Regions from separate parts of the Psychrosphaera sp. HA2-10 genome, predicted to be linked through region 2. Evidence: predicted binding sites of a transcription regulator. Region 2 holds the regulator's gene; each other region holds the start of a gene.
What was found. The regulator sigma-54, encoded in region 2, starts transcription at its own class of promoters, with help from an activator protein. The targets are predictions, from matches to a motif close to GTTGGCACGNNNNTNGNNT.
Positions count from the first base shown of each region.

Region 1 (4,553 bases), 1.0 Mb from region 2:
CATTGTAAAAGAAAAAGTACCTGAAGGAAAAACGACCTGCGGACTTTGTTCTCGTTTGAGACGGGGTACTTTATATTCTTTTGCAGAGTCCATTGGAGCAACAAAAATCGCACTAGGTCACCATATGGATGACATTGTTGAAACTATGTTTTTGAACATGTTTCACGGTGCTAAATTAAAAGCCATGCCACCTAAATTACGTTCTGATGATAAACGTAACGTAGTAATACGCCCGCTAGCTTTTTGTCGTGAAAAAGACTTGATCAAACTTGCAGAGCACAAAAACTATCCGATCATTCCTTGCAATCTATGCGGTTCTCAAGAAAACCTACAAAGACAGTCAATTAAGGCGATGTTAACCGAGTGGGATAAACAAACTCCGGGGCGAATTGAAAACATATTTAGCTCGATAAAAAGTGTCAGTGTGAGCCAATTAGCTGATGGCGATTTGTTTGACTTTAAAAACTTACCTATTGATAGAAGTGAAGAACGTAAAGCGTATGAGTTTTCTGAGGCAACGGTATCATCATCAAATATAGATGAGTCACTTATCATTGATGTTACACATGTATAAATAAAAAAGGAGGCGAAAGCCTCCTTTTTTTTATAACAGCAATATTACTGTTCTGAATTACCCCAAGAGTCTCTTAAACCAACTGTTTTATTAAATATAAGTTGGCCTTGCTCGTTAGTTTTACCGTCAAAGCAGTAATAACCCAAGCGTTCAAACTGATAACCTTGTTGAGGTGCCGCGTTAACTAAACTTGGTTCGATATAACCTTTTCGAATGACTAACGACTCTGGATTTAACACTGTAGTGAAGTCTTCTTCAGCCGCAGGATTAGGAACGGTAAATAAACGGTCGTAATCACGAATTTCCGCTTCAACCCCTTCTGATGCAGACACCCAGTGAATAACACCTTTTGCCTTGCGCCCATCTTCAGGTAACTTTCCTAATGTGGTCGGGTCATATTCACAATATACTGTGGTCACGTTCCCAGCATCGTCAGCATCAAAGCGGACAGCTTTTACATAATAAGCATTACGTAAGCGAACTTCTTTATCTATCACCAAGCGTTTGTATTTTTTATTTGCACTTTCACGGAAGTCCTCACGCTCAATAAAGATTTCTTTTGTAAATGGGATTTTACGCGTACCCATCTCTTCTTTATTTGGATGATTAGGTGCATCAATCCACTCGATATGGTCTTCCGGTAAGTTTTCAATAACTAACTTAATAGGATCAACGACGGCCATAGCGCGAGGTGCCGCTTCGTTTAAGTCTTCACGTATACAAGCTTCTAACATGCCCATCTCAACCATGTTATCGACCTTAGTCACACCGATACGTTTACAAAACTCACGAATAGAGCCTGGTGTATAACCTCTACGTTTTAAGCCAGCAATGGTCGGCATACGTGGATCATTCCAGCCTTCTACATGATTATCGGTAACAAGAGTATTCAGTTTACGTTTACTCATAATTGTATATTCGAGATTTAATCTTGAAAACTCATATTGGTGTGGACGTGATTCGATACTTATATTGTCTAACACCCAGTCATATAAACGTCGGTTATCTTGGAACTCTAATGTACATAATGAATGTGTAATGTTCTCTATTGCGTCCGATATACAATGAGTAAAATCGTACATTGGATAAATGCACCACTTATCACCGGTCTGATGATGGTGAGCAAAACGAATTCGATAGATAACAGGGTCACGCATACAAATAAAGCTTGAGCTCATATCAATCTTAGCGCGTAAGCAACATTCACCCTCTTTAAACTTGCCATCTCGCATGTCATGAAACAGCTTTAAATTCTCTTCAGGGCTAGTATCTCGATAAGGGCTATTTTCACCAGGTGATTTTAAGGTGCCTCTCATTTCTCGAATTTTTTCTTGGCTTGAAAACTCTACGTAAGCTAAGCCTTTATTAATTAGTTCTTCGGCATAACCAAAAAGTTGATCAAAATAGTTAGACGAGTAACAAATATCACCATCCCATTGAAAACCAAGCCAGTTTACGTCTTCTTTAATAGCATTAACGTAATCAATATCTTCTTTCTCTGGATTAGTATCATCAAACCTTAGATTACAAAGCCCTTTATAATCTTGTGCAATACCAAAATTTAGTACAATCGACTTGGCATGACCAATATGAAGAAAACCATTTGGCTCTGGAGGAAATCGAGTGTGCGTAGTCTCATACTTTCCGTCTGCTAAATCCGCATTAATAATGTTGCGAATAAAATTCGATGGGCGATTTTCTGTGTCCGCCATTTATAAACCCTTATAAAACTATTAATTAATTTGAGTATACCACTATGGTCTGCGGTTACACCAAGCAAAATGCCATCAATCGAATACTTTTAAAGCAAATAAATCTTCAATAGAACGCAATGAGTAAATACCCTAATATTTGGCGGATATCACCAAACTTTAAGTGTTGTCCAAAGTGTAGTAATGCAATAAATTGACCTGAAACCCTTATAACAAAGGAATCTCACAAGTGGCACAGAGATTGATATCTATTCTGTAAATCTACATACAAATATCACGGAAATATAAAATGTTAAAAAATTCATTATTAGTAAGTTGCTTAATTTCACCTCTTCTATTATCGAGCAACTACGCTCAAGCCCACAATGATGGCGTAGTAAATAAACAATGTGATGTTACTTTTCAAAATAAAGTATCGATCACCCCTGACCACATCTTAGTCATTAAAAACAATCAAACCCTTTACGACATTTATAACAATGAAACCATATTCTATAAGGGCGAAAAGCTTGAGCTAAGCGCAAGCGACTCAGCTTTAATAAAAGAATTCTCTACTGAGACTCGTTCACTAATTCCTACTATTACTGAAATAGCATTGGAAGCGGTTGGTATCGCTTTTGACGGAATCAATGCTGGACTTGGTCAGTTTGGCGATTCAACGAAACTTGATGCGAAGTTAGCAAATGTAAAACAGCGACTTGAGAACAAATTTGCACAGCAGGACGGCTATTATACTTTTGATGAAGGTCAATTTAATATGGACTTTGCTGATGAAGAGTTAGATAGAGCTATTGAAGAAGTGGTAGAACAAGCACTTCCGTCGTTAATAGGCGGTGTTTTGCAATTAATAGGTACGTCAATTGCGAGTGGCGATACCGACTTTAGTGAACTAGAAAACCTCGAAAAAAATATTGAAGAGGAAATTGAAGCTAGAGCTACTCAATTAGAAGCAAAAGCCGATGTGGTCTGTAAAAAAGTAGATGCTTTAGCATCTCTAGAAAATCGTATTCAAAAAGCGCACAAAAACTTACGTGACTTCGACTTGATTGAAGTGACTCACACAAAGTAGCAACTAACCATCGGAATATTTCTACTTAAATAAACATTCAGCCCTGTAACAAAGGTTAGTACAAAAATACCGACCTTTGTTATATACCAAACCGAGCACCAAACTCACTGTATAGAATATTTACTGCTAACAATATTAAAATCAGTCCCATAACGCGATCAAAAATATACGCATTCCGACTAAACAAATCTCGTACGTACGGACGACTTAAAACAAGTGACAGTCCACAAAACCAAGCCGCTGTTGCAAAAGCCAAATAGATACCATAAGCACCTTTAATTATCATAGGCGTATCAATAGATACAACAACAGTAAATAAAGACAAAAAAAACAAAGTAGCTTTAGGATTTAAACCATTGGTCATAAACCCTAGTAAAAATGCCTTTTTATCAGACAGTTCAGGGTTACTTGACTCTTTAATAGCTGCAGTTGATACCAGGGCCTGTGATTGTAGAGCTCCAATACCAAGATAAATCAAAAAACTTGCAGCAATAATAATTAATAAGTCATATAACCAAGGCGTTGCGTTAATAATTAGACCAATGCCCGCTAAAGCGTATGCAACGTGAACAAAAATAGCACTACCAACACCTACAGAGGTTATCAATGCTGTCCGCTTGCCATATTGAATCGAATGTTTCATAACAATCGCAAAGTCGGGACCTGGGCTTGCAACTGCAAATAAATGTGCAAGTGCAATAGTTAAAAATTCGATTGAGTATTCAGTGAAATCCATGTCAAAACTCCAAAATAATAATGCCTAATTTGCTTAATGAAGCCTATTTAAACAGACCTGCGATAATCTGAATAGGATGTTTCAATGTTTGTTGGGCTAATCGTTTGCTTTGACAGCGGCAAGAAAAGCCTGTGGCTAATACCGTATCATGTTCACTATTTTGAAGAATTGGCGCCCAGCTAATATCAAAGAGTTCTTTTGATACTGTTTGGTTTGCTTTTTCATGCCCAAACGTTCCGGCCATACCGCAACATCCTGTATTCACTGGTTTAGCGGTGAGCCCTAACCTTTCAAAAATAATTGGCCAATGCGAAGGTGCATCTGCGATTAAAGACTTTTCTGTACAATGAGACAACACTGTGTATTTCGTTAATGATTCATCGATTGCCATTTTAGTTTTATCTGCAACAGATTTATTCAGTAATTGTTTTGATAACCATTCACCTAATAAGTCTACTTTAA
Region 1 covers NZ_CM146341.1:1,353,605-1,358,157, reverse strand. The annotation lists gene ttcA (tRNA 2-thiocytidine(32) synthetase TtcA) at 1-574, shown strand, start outside; gene glnS (glutamine--tRNA ligase) at 619-2,286, opposite strand; gene ACZ1GV_RS06165 (DUF2884 family protein) at 2,576-3,355, shown strand; gene ACZ1GV_RS06160 (LysE family translocator) at 3,435-4,091, opposite strand; gene ydiJ (D-2-hydroxyglutarate dehydrogenase YdiJ) at 4,135-4,553, opposite strand, start outside.
Region 1: the regulator sigma-54 is predicted to act here: its motif matches at 2,515-2,533, upstream of ACZ1GV_RS06165 (DUF2884 family protein).

Region 2 (4,553 bases):
ATTCAGCTTGATGATATCGATTTGAGTCACGAACCGATGCATGTAAGAGCTCGCAAAGGCATTGGTTATTTACCACAAGAATCGTCTATCTTTAAAAAGCTGACAGTTTCACAAAACATAATGTCGGTACTAGAGATGCGAAAAGATATCGATGCAAACCAACAAGCTGATTTGCTTGATGACTTAATTGCTGAATTCCATATTGATCATATTCGCGATAGTCTTGGCATGGCATTGTCTGGTGGTGAGCGACGCCGCGTAGAAATTGCAAGGGCATTGGCTGCCGATCCAAAAATTATTCTATTAGATGAGCCTTTTGCGGGTGTTGATCCTATATCTGTCATAGATATAAAGAAAATAATTCAACAATTAACAGCAAAGGGAATTGGTGTACTTATTACCGATCATAATGTCCGTGAAACACTTGATGTCTGCGAAAAAGCCTATATCGTTAGTCATGGAGAGCTTATTGCTGAGGGAACTCCGGCTCAAGTGCTAGAAAGTGACATAGTTAAGAAAGTTTATCTTGGTGACCAGTTCAAACTTTGATATTTTGGTAGCACGAATAAGTTTATTTTAGTCAGTACTTTACTGGGATCAAATGAGACCAACATTACAACTTAAAATGGGTCAGCAGTTAACAATGACCCCGCAATTACAGCAGGCTATTCGTCTGTTGCAGTTGTCGTCATTAGAATTGCAACAAGAGATCCAAGAAGCCTTGGATAGTAATCCTTTGTTGGAAGCTGATGAAGAGCATGGCTCAGTTGAACAAATCGATTTACCACAGGACAACCATGATCGTCATGAAAATGAAGCCTCTGTTTCATCTAACGACGACGATATCGAGTGGACGCGAGAAGAACGCGATACAAACGAAAATATACAAGATCAGACCATAAGTGATGACTTGCCCACAGATTCCAGTTGGGATGACTACATGAGCGCAGCTCCTGCAAGCTCAGGCCCTGCTTACGACGGTGAAGACACCGTTTATCAAGGTGAAACAACTGTTGATATTCAAGACCATCTAAAATGGCAATTAAATCTATCCCCTTTTTCCGAACATGACTTAGCTATTGCAACAGCCATTATTGATGCTATTGATGACAAAGGCTTTTTGACGGTATCTGTTGAGGATATCGTTGAGTCTGTAGACATAGAAGATGTTGAGATAGAGGAAGTTGAAGCGGTTTTAAAACGCATCCAACACTTTGATCCCATTGGTGTTGCAACGCGAGGGTTACAAGAGTGCTTGTTGGTTCAGTTAAAGCAATATAGTCCTGACACACCTTGGCGTGAAGAGGCTATTGAACTTATTGCTGAAAATATCGACCTCTTAGCGAACCGTGATTATCGCACTATAATTCGCAAAACAAGATTAAAAGAATCAGAATTAAAAGAAGCACTAGACTTGATTCAACAACTGAATCCAAATCCCGCAAGCCTAGTTATAAAAGACGAAATTGACTATGTAATTCCAGATGTTACCGTCGTAAAGAAAAAAGGTCGTTGGTTAGTAGAGCTAAATCCTAATTCTATGCCTAAAATTAAAGTGAACGAACAATATGCTTCACTGTCTAAAACTTCAACCAATAGCTCTGATGCGCAATTTGTTCGTTCACACTTACAAGAAGCAAAATGGTTTATTAAAAGTTTAGAAAGCAGAAACGACACTTTATTGAAGGTATCTAATTGTATCGTGCAACAACAACAAGCATTTTTTGAATACGGACCAGAGGCGATGAAACCAATGGTTCTAAATGATGTAGCAGAAATGGTCGATATGCATGAGTCCACGATATCGCGTGTGACAACACAAAAGTTCATGCACACTCCCAGAGGAATCTTTGAGTTAAAGTATTTCTTTTCTAGCCACGTTAGCACCGAAAATGGTGGTGAATGTTCATCCACTGCAATACGGGCTTTAATAAGAAAGTTAGTTGCTGCAGAAAACCAAGCAAAACCGTTAAGTGACAGTAAGATTGCTGATATTCTGGCCGAACAGGGCATCCAAGTAGCCAGAAGAACTATCGCAAAATACCGGGAATCGTTAAACATTCCCCCTTCAAACCAGAGAAAACGATTGGTTTAACAATCCATTTTATCAATTCAGAAGGAAGTGCATATGCAAATTAATTTAACTTGTCGTCATGTCGATGCAACAGAGTCTTTAAAAGAGTATGTTGATACGAAATTTGCAAAGTTAGAACGTCATTTTGACCATATTAATAACGTCCACGTGATTTTAGACGTTGAGAAACTCAACCAAAAAGCAGAAGCAACCATGCACGTAAATGGTGGTGAACTATTTGCGGCATCCGAGCATACTGATATGTATGCTGCAATTGATTCCTTAATTGATAAACTTGACCGTCAAGTAATTAAACATAAAGAAAAGTTAACTAGACATTAACTCTTTTTATTAATTTTAAAGCGCCATGGACGGTGCTTTTAACCAATCTTTTGAGATTTAAATCAAAAGAGTAAAGCAGTAAAAGATAACCATGAATGTAAAGCTACTCCTGCGACCTGAGTGCACAAAAGTGCTGACAGATTGCCAAAGCAAGAAAAAGATCCTCGAACACATCGCAGAGATCGCGAGTACAAAATTACCAGATCTCACTTGCACAGATATACTCTCGAGTTTGATGAATCGAGAAAAGTTGGGAAGCACAGGAATAGGAAATGGCGTTGCTATTCCTCATGGAAAAATAAAACCAAATGAAAGCCCAGTGGCGGTATTAATTGTTATCCACCCTGGCATTGATTACGATGCAATAGACAATAGACCAGTTGACGTATTTTTTGCGTTACTCGTTCCCGAAGATCAGTGTGATGTGCATTTAAATACGTTAGCATCAATCGCAGAGATTTTTGATAATAAAGAAATGCTTCGTAAAATAAGAAGCGCCGAAACTGATAATGATCTTTACCAAATAATTGAAGCTGCTTAATCATGCATATATTTATCGTTAGTGGCCGTTCAGGCTCAGGGAAGACTGTCGTATTAAGAGTACTAGAGGATCTAGGCTACTATTGCGTAGATAATTTACCGGTTAATCTATTACCTGCATTATCACACTCCTTATCTAAAAATTATCCTCAAGTTGCCGTCAGTATTGACGTTAGAAACTTACCCAGCTCTGAACAAGAGTTAATGGATAATTTAGATTTCTTACCTAAAGGCGTAAAGACGACCGTTCTATATATAGATGCTAAAGATGACGTATTAATTCGTCGCTATAGTGAAACAAGACGCCTACACCCTTTAACCAAAGGTGATGCGTCATTACCTGATGCAATCGCACAGGAGAGTAAGCTTTTAGATGGGTTATCGTCTAGAGCAGATTTATATATTGATACCTCGGATTTAAATGTTCATCAACTAACCGAGATGGTGAGAGAAAAGATATTAGGGAAGTCTGATAAAGAACTTATTATTACGTTCGAGTCCTTCGGTTTTAAATATGGTGTACCAAATGATATCGATTTTGTATTTGACGCTCGATTTCTACCAAACCCTCATTGGGAACCAGAGCTTAGAGCATTAACCGGTTTAGACTTACCTGTGAAAGATTTTTTCTCTAGTCAACCACTTGTGAATAAATTCATATTTCAAATCAATAACTTTATGTCCACCTGGCTACCTCACTTAGAGCGTAATAATCGTAGTTATTTAACGATCGCAATAGGCTGCACCGGAGGAAAGCATAGGTCTGTATATATTGCTGAAACGCTAGCTGAGCAATTCCGTTCTCGTGGAAAAAATGTAAAAACTCGCCATCGAGAGATGAGCCGTTATTTAGAGCAACTGTAAGGTCACAACCCCAGTGTTATCACGAACAATTACAATCCAGAATAAGCTTGGGTTACATGCAAGGGCTGCGACGAAATTGGCGCAACTCGCCTTACAATTTGATGCAAAAGTTCAAATACAACAAGGTGATAAAACCGCCAGTGCGGATAGCGTCATGGGCTTACTAATGCTTGCAAGTAATCAAGGTAAAGAGATACACGTTACCGCAACTGGGAGCGATGAAAAGCAAGCTCTCGAAGCTATTTGTGAACTTATTTCTAATCGTTTTGATGAATCTGAATAACTAATTATCTCGCTACAAAAACAACCAGTTACTATCATAAAACGCTAATCTAAGTTAGACTTGTGCACAAGGTAAACAACAGAAACCTACGCTCAAGAAATGCCAGAACTACTAGAACAAGAATATACAATTCCTATTAATGAACTTAATACTGCCATCAGTGACGGTATGTTTGTTCGTGTGCGGAATATGCTTGATTCTATGGCCGCAAATGACATTGCACTGTTGTTACATTCTTCTCCTCCAAAAAGTCGTGCCGTTATTTGGCAACTCATTGACAGTAGTATTCAAGGCGACGTTTTAGAAGAGCTTTCCGATGAAGTTCGTAATCCAATATTACGAGCAATGGAACCGGAAAGAGTTGCTGAGGCTGCTACTAATCTTGACGACGATGACTTTTCAGAAGTACTAAGAAGTATGCCCGATGCTGTTTATCGTCGAGTGCTGAAG
Region 2 covers NZ_CM146341.1:2,371,173-2,375,725, forward strand. The annotation lists gene lptB (LPS export ABC transporter ATP-binding protein) at 1-549, shown strand, start outside; gene ACZ1GV_RS10850 (RNA polymerase factor sigma-54) at 602-2,095, shown strand; gene hpf (ribosome hibernation promoting factor) at 2,129-2,416, shown strand; gene ptsN (PTS IIA-like nitrogen regulatory protein PtsN) at 2,508-2,957, shown strand; gene rapZ (RNase adapter RapZ) at 2,960-3,820, shown strand; gene ACZ1GV_RS10870 (HPr family phosphocarrier protein) at 3,834-4,103, shown strand; gene mgtE (magnesium transporter) at 4,203-4,553, shown strand, end outside.

Region 3 (4,553 bases), 1.4 Mb from region 2:
AGTATTAATTGGCCCACAAGGAACATTATATGGAACTGGCTCGCTCGGTGGTGCGATTCGTTATATTTTAAACGAACCAGCGTTAGACGAGAGCAATATGGCCGTGTCATTAGATACTTTTTCTTTGGCTGAAAGCGAAGATTTAGGCACTGAAGCGAGCGCAATTATTAATCTGCCACTTATTCAAGACGAATTAGCCGTTAGGTTTAATGTTAATAAACTATCCAGCCCTGGTTTTATTGATTACACCACTGTACTAAAAACTCCGGGACAATCTTCAGCTGATCCTGACTGGAGTGATTCAAGTGCCGTTAATGAAAATTTAAAAACCGTTAAAGATGCCAACACTGAAGATACTTTAACCGCAAGGGTCGCCGTAAGGTGGGCACCGACGGACAATTTTAACGCATCGATAAATTACATATATCAAAACAAAGAAGTTGGTGGCAACGCCATTGATCAGTTTAATACGCTATCAGCAGAAAATCCTTTATCATCGTTTGTTCAACCTTATCAAAATGTAATGCGATACGAAGAGCCTGGTGAGCAAATAGATCACCTTGTTAGCGCTGAGTTATCGTTAAACCTAGGTTATGCCGAGCTGGTTTCTGCGATTGGGTTTACAAAATTTGAACAAACCGGACAACGTGATCAAACTGATCTCCTAATGCAGGATATTTGGACCGGCTATGCAGACTTCCCTGCCTACACTCGGGACTTTGGAGAAGGCGATTCTTTTAGCCAAGAGTTCAGATTAGTATCAAATAATGAGCAAAATTTAAATTGGATCGTGGGTGTTTTTTATTCTGACTCACAGTATGACTTCGATGACCGTGAATATATGCCAGGCGCAACACTTGAATGGTATAACGATGATTACGAAAACCTAGATTACGATCTTGAATATATAGCGACTGGATTTAACAAAAGCAAAGAGTCCGCTCTATTTGGAGAGCTTACTTACGCGGTTTCTGAACAATTGGAATTAACACTCGGCACTCGTCTATATAAATACGATGTAAATACTGTATCCGCAGCAGCAGCCCCATTAGATGTTGATACTGTGGTTACTCTGGACGATCTTCATTTTGAAACCGTTACCGCCTCTGATTCTGGTAATCTTTTTAAATTTAACGCTAGCTATCAATTCGACGACAATGTAATTGGTTATTTTACCGTTAGTGAAGGTTTCAGACTTGGCGGTGGTAACGGCATCATTGCTTGTACCGATCCAGTAACTGCACAGGTATGCGCATTGCCAAATGAAGTTGAATATCAACCAGATACAACACAAAATACAGAGCTCGGGCTGAAGAGTACTTGGTTTAACAACAAGCTTCATTTAAACGCATCAATATTTAACGTTGATTGGAATGATGCTCAAATTAGTGCCGCTACCGTTAATGGTGCCGAGCCAATAACTTTGAATGCCGGTAAAGCAAAGTCTCAAGGTTTTGAATTGTCTTCGCGAACCACGCTTTTGAAAGACTGGGCAATATTTGCGAGCTTTTCTTATGCAAAAGCTGAGCTAACTGAAGATGCACCATTCCTGTTTAAAGTTGCAGGTGATGCTGGCTCTGCGTTACAAGACTTTTATGATGGTAAAGATGGTGACCGTTTGCCTGGCGCACCTGAACAACAATTTACATTTGGAGTGAACTACCAAACAGACGTACTTAACGACAAATTACTAATTGTAAATTACGGCCTAACGGCTCAGAGTGATGTTTATACTAAGGTTGGTTTAAGAGCTGATGGAGAAATATTACCGGGTTACGCGTTAAGCAACCTCTCGGCAACCCTGTCTGATGACAATTGGTCGATAACCGCCTACGTTGATAACTTATTCAACAAGTACGCTTACACAGCAAACAGACGAGACCCGTCTTGGTCAGGAAATGCTGTTTTCGCAAGTGAAAATAAAGATTTGACTGAACTTGGTCGTACTTATGGTCACTATGTCATTAAACCAAGAAGCGTAGGTGTTAAAGTCAACTATCAATTCGACTTATAATCAAGCGCACATCTAAACAAAAAGCCTGCTAATGCAGGCTTTTCTTTTCGGCTAAAGGTTAACTGAATTAACAGTCTTTATCCTTCGCATCCGCTTTCTCTTTTACGTCTTCACACGCATCTTCAATGGCGTTACCTGCGTCAGTCATTACTTCATCAACTTTCTCACCGGCTTTTTCGCCTGGTCCTTTTTCACACCCTTGCAGAACAAATGCTGATAATACTAATGGTGTTGCGATAAATAATAGTTTTAATAACTTCATAATATATCTCCTGTTTACCTTTAAAGGTTTGTTTTACGTCCGTGGAATGCATTCAAAATTATAGAAACCACAAGTCCGACTAAAAATATGAAAAATAGAATTTTTGCAATACCTGTTGCAGCGCCAGCGATACCACCAAAACCAAAAATACCGGCAATAATTGCAATCACAAAAAACGTAATGATCCAAGATAACATGCATGCTCCTTAAATAAACTTTAATGTTGCTGCTTATTCTTGTTTAAAAATTCAAATTCATTTGTTTACAGATTTATATGTTGCCACTTGTGTGCCAGTTTATAAAAACATTAAAAAATAAGTAAAAAACATATTATTAACAATGGGTTGTAGTTGAAATTCATTTTTCGACTGATAGTAGGAGAAATAATTTATTTGAACAATATAAAAAATATTCACACTTACCCTGCAACTTTTTCAAACCAAACTAGCATTAATACGTAAAACTCTTTTATTATGAGTGCCTTGTTGTAGTCATCTCGCCATTTTATTTAGGGATATCCATGTCTTCACCTTTAAGAAAGCTCCAGATAAGTACGCTATTACTATCAGCGCTTGCGGCATTGCCCGTGGCTGCAGGAGTAGACGATATAGTAAAAACCCCGGAAGAAATTGCACTTGAGCAAAAAATTAAAGCCTGTGCGCAAACACTAAAAGAAACCGGTTTTGTATCTGCAGACGACAAATTAATTTTTCGGTACTGTGAAACTCGCATATTGTCCCGTGGAATTAAGCAAGGGCGACTTGCACAACGTATCATTAACGAACGGACCACAGAGTTAAATCCTTTTGTTATTACTCCTCATAAGCAAAGTTATATATTGCCATTTACTATATCTGATCGATTTAATAGAAAGCCTTATGAAAGCAATGAGCTTATTTCAGGGCAATTAGAGGAATATGAGTCCAAGTATCAAATTAGTTTTAAAGTGCCGTTAAGAAGTAGCACATTGTTTATACCTGGTGACGGATTATACTTTGCCATGACAATTCAAGCTTGGTGGCAAGTCTATTCTGATGAGATTTCCAAACCTTTTCGTGAAACAAACTACACGCCGGAAATATTTTATGTTGCGCCACTTCCTTGGAAGCCTAACGACGGCAACATGGCCTTTACATTGCACTTTGAACATCAGTCAAATGGTCAAACACAGCTACTTTCAAGAAGCTGGAACCGTATACTGGCCTCTGTTGTTTATGAAAAAGACGACTTCGCTGTAGGCATCAAGCCTTGGTATCGATTAAAAGAAAATGAAAAAACCAGCCCGTTAGACCCATCTGGTGATGACAATCCTGATATTCATAAATTCTTGGGGTACTACGAACTATTTGGTGCATACGCCTTTAATGATGAGCACAAGCTTTCTTTTAACCTTCGTAACAATTGGAATACCGGCAATGGTTCTATTGAATTAAACTATTCTTTTCCGTTTCCAGGATCATCTCGTTTAGTTGGTTTTGCGCAGTATTTCAGCGGATATGGCGAGAGCTTAATTGATTATAACCATAAACAGCAGAAAATTGGCTTTGGTATCGCTGTTAATGATATTTTTTAATCTGTTAAGAAATATTTGAAGCTTCAACTTTGTGCTTTTCGGACAAATAGAGTTCCCAACTTGGGAGCTCTAATATTTTGCTTAATTGTCGATATGAGATGGTCATAAAAAAACTATATGCTGTGCTAAATAAAAAAATAATCGCAAATAAGTTTATGGTGATGTCTGAATGTAACGCGAAAATATAATGTAATGAAAACAAAATACATAACATGATAAAAGCAAAACAGAGTATTTGAACTAACAAGCTTCTTAAAAAGCCAGTAAAAAATGGGGGTGGCTCTAAAATCCCTATCGCCCACAAGCCCCGATATAAAAAAGGGGCAGCAGAATATTCAGATACCCCTAGGTATTCCATTTCGTCTCTAAAGTGACAAACTTTCTCGGTAAAATCCATTATATACTAGACTAGTCGGCTTATTTTTAGACATTGTCGTACTTTTTAGATAAGGCTGCAAACGAAAAAAGCAAAATTTCAATTTTTACTTTTTATAGGTACATCAACACCTTACATTAAGATGGCACACCACTGTGAAACTTAAAGTCTTCATCGGCGCTCGTTATTAACGCCGCTTCTACTTCCCCAAAATATGCCACTCGTTCGCTGATATCACCACCAGCAATTTCTTCAGCTAGGGATAAATAATCTTGAAAATGACGAGCTTCTGAGCGAAGTAAAGATACATAAAAGTCGCCTAAGCGCT
Region 3 covers NZ_CM146341.1:999,019-1,003,571, reverse strand. The annotation lists gene ACZ1GV_RS04645 (TonB-dependent receptor) at 1-2,014, shown strand, start outside; gene ACZ1GV_RS04640 (hypothetical protein) at 2,082-2,276, opposite strand; gene ACZ1GV_RS04635 (DUF1328 family protein) at 2,297-2,473, opposite strand; gene ACZ1GV_RS04630 (phospholipase A) at 2,797-3,849, shown strand; gene ACZ1GV_RS04625 (DUF6404 family protein) at 3,854-4,246, opposite strand; gene miaE (tRNA isopentenyl-2-thiomethyl-A-37 hydroxylase MiaE) at 4,363-4,553, opposite strand, start outside.
Region 3: the regulator sigma-54 is predicted to act here: its motif matches at 2,554-2,572, upstream of ACZ1GV_RS04635 (DUF1328 family protein).

Region 4 (4,553 bases), 460 kb from region 2:
AACGCTTTCTTAATAAAGTCTTCAGATTGGAAGCCAATCGTACTGTAATCCTGAATTTGTTCGATAAACAAACTATGAACGGCGGATATCTTGTCTTGGCTTAAATCATCTAGCTGCGCCATTGCGATACCCACTTTTTGTACCTGTTTAGGTTCTAAGTGTTTAAGTATCTGTGCGGCGTCTTCTTCTGATAAGCTTAATAAAAGGATGGCGGCTTTCTCAACGCCTTCAAGCTTCTCTACATCAAACGCCGGTTTACCAGCTGGTTTTGTGTTTTCTGCTGCTACGACATCATTCATCTTCTAATAACCACCCTTTAACTACTTGCGACGACAATTCTGGTTCATTTGCTACTAATGCTCTAACTGCTTTCAGCAAGTCTTCATCACCATGTAAGTCTGGTAATTGTAGCGTTCCGTCGGCCGCAAAGCCTATGTCTTTCTCATCAAATTCTGTATTAAGCATATCTAATGCTTCATCACCTAAGTCTACACCACCGAGAGCATCTTCTTCATATTTATCGGTTGTATCTTCTGGACTAATCAACTTGTTCAATAATGGACGAACTAAGAAGATAATAAGAACAATGATAACAAGCATAGCCGCAACCGTTTTTATCATTGGCTGGAACCACTCTTGTAAATAAATAGGCACATCTTCTGTTGACAGTGCATCGACCTTATTAAATGGAATTGTTACTACCTCAAGCGTATCACCGCGGTTTAGGTCAAAGCCGATACCGCCTTGCAGTAATCGACGAATGTTAACCAGTGCCTGTTGTGAACGAGGCGTTTTTTGAATCGTACCGTCTTCTGCTGTTGTAACAATGTAATCGACAGCAACCGATACGCTCAGTCTACGTACCACGCCTGTTTGATTTTGCTTGTGGCTAATTGTCTGATCTAATTCGTAATTTCTTGTTTGTTCTTTGTGAGAACGGCCAGTTGCACCACGATTTCTCGCATTACCAGCTTCTTCTGGAATATCAGACTCTAATGGTGGCTGATTTGATAATGCACCTGGAATGCCAACAGGCCCGCTACCAGTTTGGTTTTCTTCAATCAAAAATTCACTTCTAATCGCTGGTAAGTCAGGGTTGTAAGTTTTTTGTGTTTCTTGAACCTGCGTGAAGTCCATTGTTACATCAACCTGCGCGGTATAGTTTTCCATCCCGATGACAGGAGATAAAATTGAATTGATTTTTTGTAAGTATTCATCTTCACGTTTTTGCTCAATTTCAAATTGTTTACGTGAAAGAGCAGAAAGTGAATTTTGTGAACCAGAGTTTAGTAGACGTCCATTTTGGTCGGTCACTGTGACACGCGATGTAGATAAACCTTGAACCGCTGATGCAACTATATCCACGATACTGTCTATTTCTTCGGTCTTTAACATGCGTCCGCGCTGTAAAGTTACAACAACGGTGGCCGAAGGCTGTTTAGTGTGACGAGCAAAGATGTTTTCTTTTGGTATTGCCAGTAACACTCGAGCACGTCCTACTGAGTTTAGCTCTTCAATCGTTCTCGCCAATTGCTGCTCTCGGCTATGCTTAAGTCGCTCTGTTTCCATACGCTGACTAACACCAAACCCAGTGTCTTGCATTAAAATTTCAGAACCTTCTGACGGCGCTTGAGAAAGACCACCACGGGCCAAAGACAATTTAATATCTTGATAAGCATCAGCTGGCACTAAAATAGTATTTTGCTCTAATTTATATTCAACTTTTTGAGCATCAAGGAAATCTAGTGTTTCGATAAGTTGTTCAGTATTAAACTGACCAAGCGGGCGAAGCTCAGGCTCTCGAGACCACATAAAAATGAAAATCGTAATCGCAATACAAATTACTAACGCTAATATCAACGCACCTTGGCGTAATAAGTCGGCGCTTGATGCTGCGCTTAAAAAACCAGACTTTTGCTCTTCAACGTTATCCATATCGCCGTTTAGCGATACCATATCGTTAGAGACATCTTGTCCTGGTGTTGTCATTTGAGTAGTTAGTTCGTCTGCCACGTTAAACCCTTAATTCTATATTTAACTGCTGAATAAAGCCTAAACAGGCATGCTCATTATTGTTTTGTAGGCTTCAACAAGTTTGTTACGAACTTGAACCGTTGCTTCAAAAGCAATGCCTGCTTTTTGCGATGCAATCATTGTTTCAGCAAGAGAAACTGAGCGGTCGCCCATTTCTAATCGATTTTTTAACTCGCCCGATGTTTTTTGTAAGTCATTAACGTTATTAACGGCTTGCTCTAATAGCTCACCAAAATTAGCTGACGACGGGTTATTGACTTTTTGCGCCTGAGCAAAAGGATTGATCTCATTATTTGGACGAATTGTTTGGCTTGACGCTTGTGACGCCATGCTTTGTAACTCTGCATATAAGTTGTTAGCTTGAATGTTCATTATCGAGTCCTCTATTCAGGAGCATTTCTTTACTGAACTAGATAAAGCACGAATAATGCCAATTTATTATTATTAAAAATCAACAACTTAAATATTGTTTTGACGAGGATTCTATAGCTAGATAGTGACGGAGTTTTGACTATCACTGTTTTTTAGTGATTTTATGGCCTGATATCAAAGCATAAATTGAGACTACAACGTAAAAAAGCCCGCTAAACATTCATCATGTTAAGTAGCGGGCAAACTTAGATAGTCGGTTACGCAGGTACTTCAATACCTTGCTCACGCATTTTTGCAAGTTTGTAGCGTAAGGTTCTAGGACTAATGCCTAACTTTTCAGCTACGTCTTTTCGTTTACCATGGCAGGCTTGCAATGCATCAAGAATAATTCGGTTCTCTTGATCGCGGATTTCCATTTTGAAGTCGCCACTGTCGTCAATTTGAGTTGTCGCCTGAATATTGGCTGCAATGTTATCAACAGCAAACTCTTCCACAAGTATATGCTCAGCTTCAATGGTATTGGCTGTACAAAGAATAAGTGCTCGTTGAATCACATTATCCAGCTCGCGAACATTACCAGGCCAATTATGTTGCATTAATTTATGCATAGCTCCGGCCCCAATTACCGGAATTTCTCTACCGGTTTCAATGCAGTAACGACTTAAAAGATGTTCTGCGATTGGTAGTAAGTCATCTTTGCGGGCGCTAAGTGGTAGCCACTTAATCGGAAATACGTTTAGGCGATAAAATAAATCTTCTCTAAACTTTCCTTCTTTAACGGCCGTCGCTAAATCTCGATTTGATGTTGCAAGCACTCGCACATCGAGTTTTACCGTTTTACGGCTGCCCAAACGTTCCACTTCACGCTCTTGTAAAACTCGAAGAAGTTTAGCCTGAAGGTTCAAGTCCATTTCAGTAATTTCATCGAGCAAAATAGTACCGTGTTGCGCTTGTTCAAACTTTCCAGGGCAAGCTTGTATTGCGCCGGTAAAGGCACCTTTTTCATAACCAAACAATGTTGCTTCAAGCATATTATCCGGAATAGCCGCACAGTTTATCGCAATAAAATCATGCTCTGAACGTGGCGATTGGTCATGTATATATCGCGCCATCACTTCTTTACCAGAGCCGCTAGGACCCGTGATCATTACCGATGCATCTGAAGCTGCAACTTTTGCGGCCAACTTTAAAAGCTCAATACTCTTTTTATCTGCCACAACTGGATCATGTCTATCGGTCTGTTTGACCGGAGCATAGCGACCGACCATATTTAACAGTACTTCTGGCGCAAATGGTTTAGCCATATAGTCGATAGCACCATATTTCATCGCTTCAACAGCATGGTCAATAGTTGCGTAAGCCGTCATCAATAAAAATGGTGTATTAGGGTATAGTTTTTTAACCGACTTCAATAAGTCTAAACCTGATAACCCGCCCATTTGAACGTCTGAAACGATTAAATCAATGACAGTTTCTTTTAGTTTTACCAAAGCTGTTTCCGCCGACTCGGCTTCCACAACAGAGTAACCTGCGATAGAGAGTGTATCGACTAACGCTTCTCGTAAACCTGAGTCGTCTTCAACAACTAATATTTGTGACTGGTTCATGCGATAACCTCCTGAGATACAGTTTCAACTGAATGCATTTCGTTTTGTGGTGCTAGTTTAATTGGCAAATAAATAGAGAATACGGCTCCGCCTGATAGTTTATTCTTCACAGCCACTTTGCCTTGATGAGCTTGCGCTACTGTTTTCACAACAGATAAGCCTAAACCGGTGCCCTGAGAGCGAGTTGTATAAAACGGCTCAAATATTTTATCAATTAAGCTAGCATCAATTCCTGGACCGTTGTCTTCAACAGAAATACATACTTGATTTGGGTTGTTTTCTACTCGACGCGCAGCTAAGTGAATATGAACGCCTTCCCCGACGACCTGTACAGCATTGTGAACTAAATTGGTAATAGCGCTGGCAAGACTTGTTTTATTAGCAAGCAATAAAATATCTGGCTCAGGTAATTCAACCGTCATTGTACCTACTGGCTGCACCATAGCTTCAGAGCTTTGATGAACATTAGTTAGTAGTTGTTGCAATGAGACTTGCTCTAGCACTTGATTTTCACCACTCTTAGCAAACATCAACATATCG
Region 4 covers NZ_CM146341.1:1,914,138-1,918,690, forward strand. The annotation lists gene fliG (flagellar motor switch protein FliG) at 1-299, opposite strand, end outside; gene fliF (flagellar basal-body MS-ring/collar protein FliF) at 292-1,956, opposite strand; gene fliE (flagellar hook-basal body complex protein FliE) at 2,053-2,406, opposite strand; gene ACZ1GV_RS08860 (sigma-54-dependent transcriptional regulator) at 2,664-4,013, opposite strand; gene ACZ1GV_RS08865 (sensor histidine kinase) at 4,010-4,553, opposite strand, start outside.
Region 4: the regulator sigma-54 is predicted to act here: its motif matches at 2,451-2,469, upstream of fliE (flagellar hook-basal body complex protein FliE).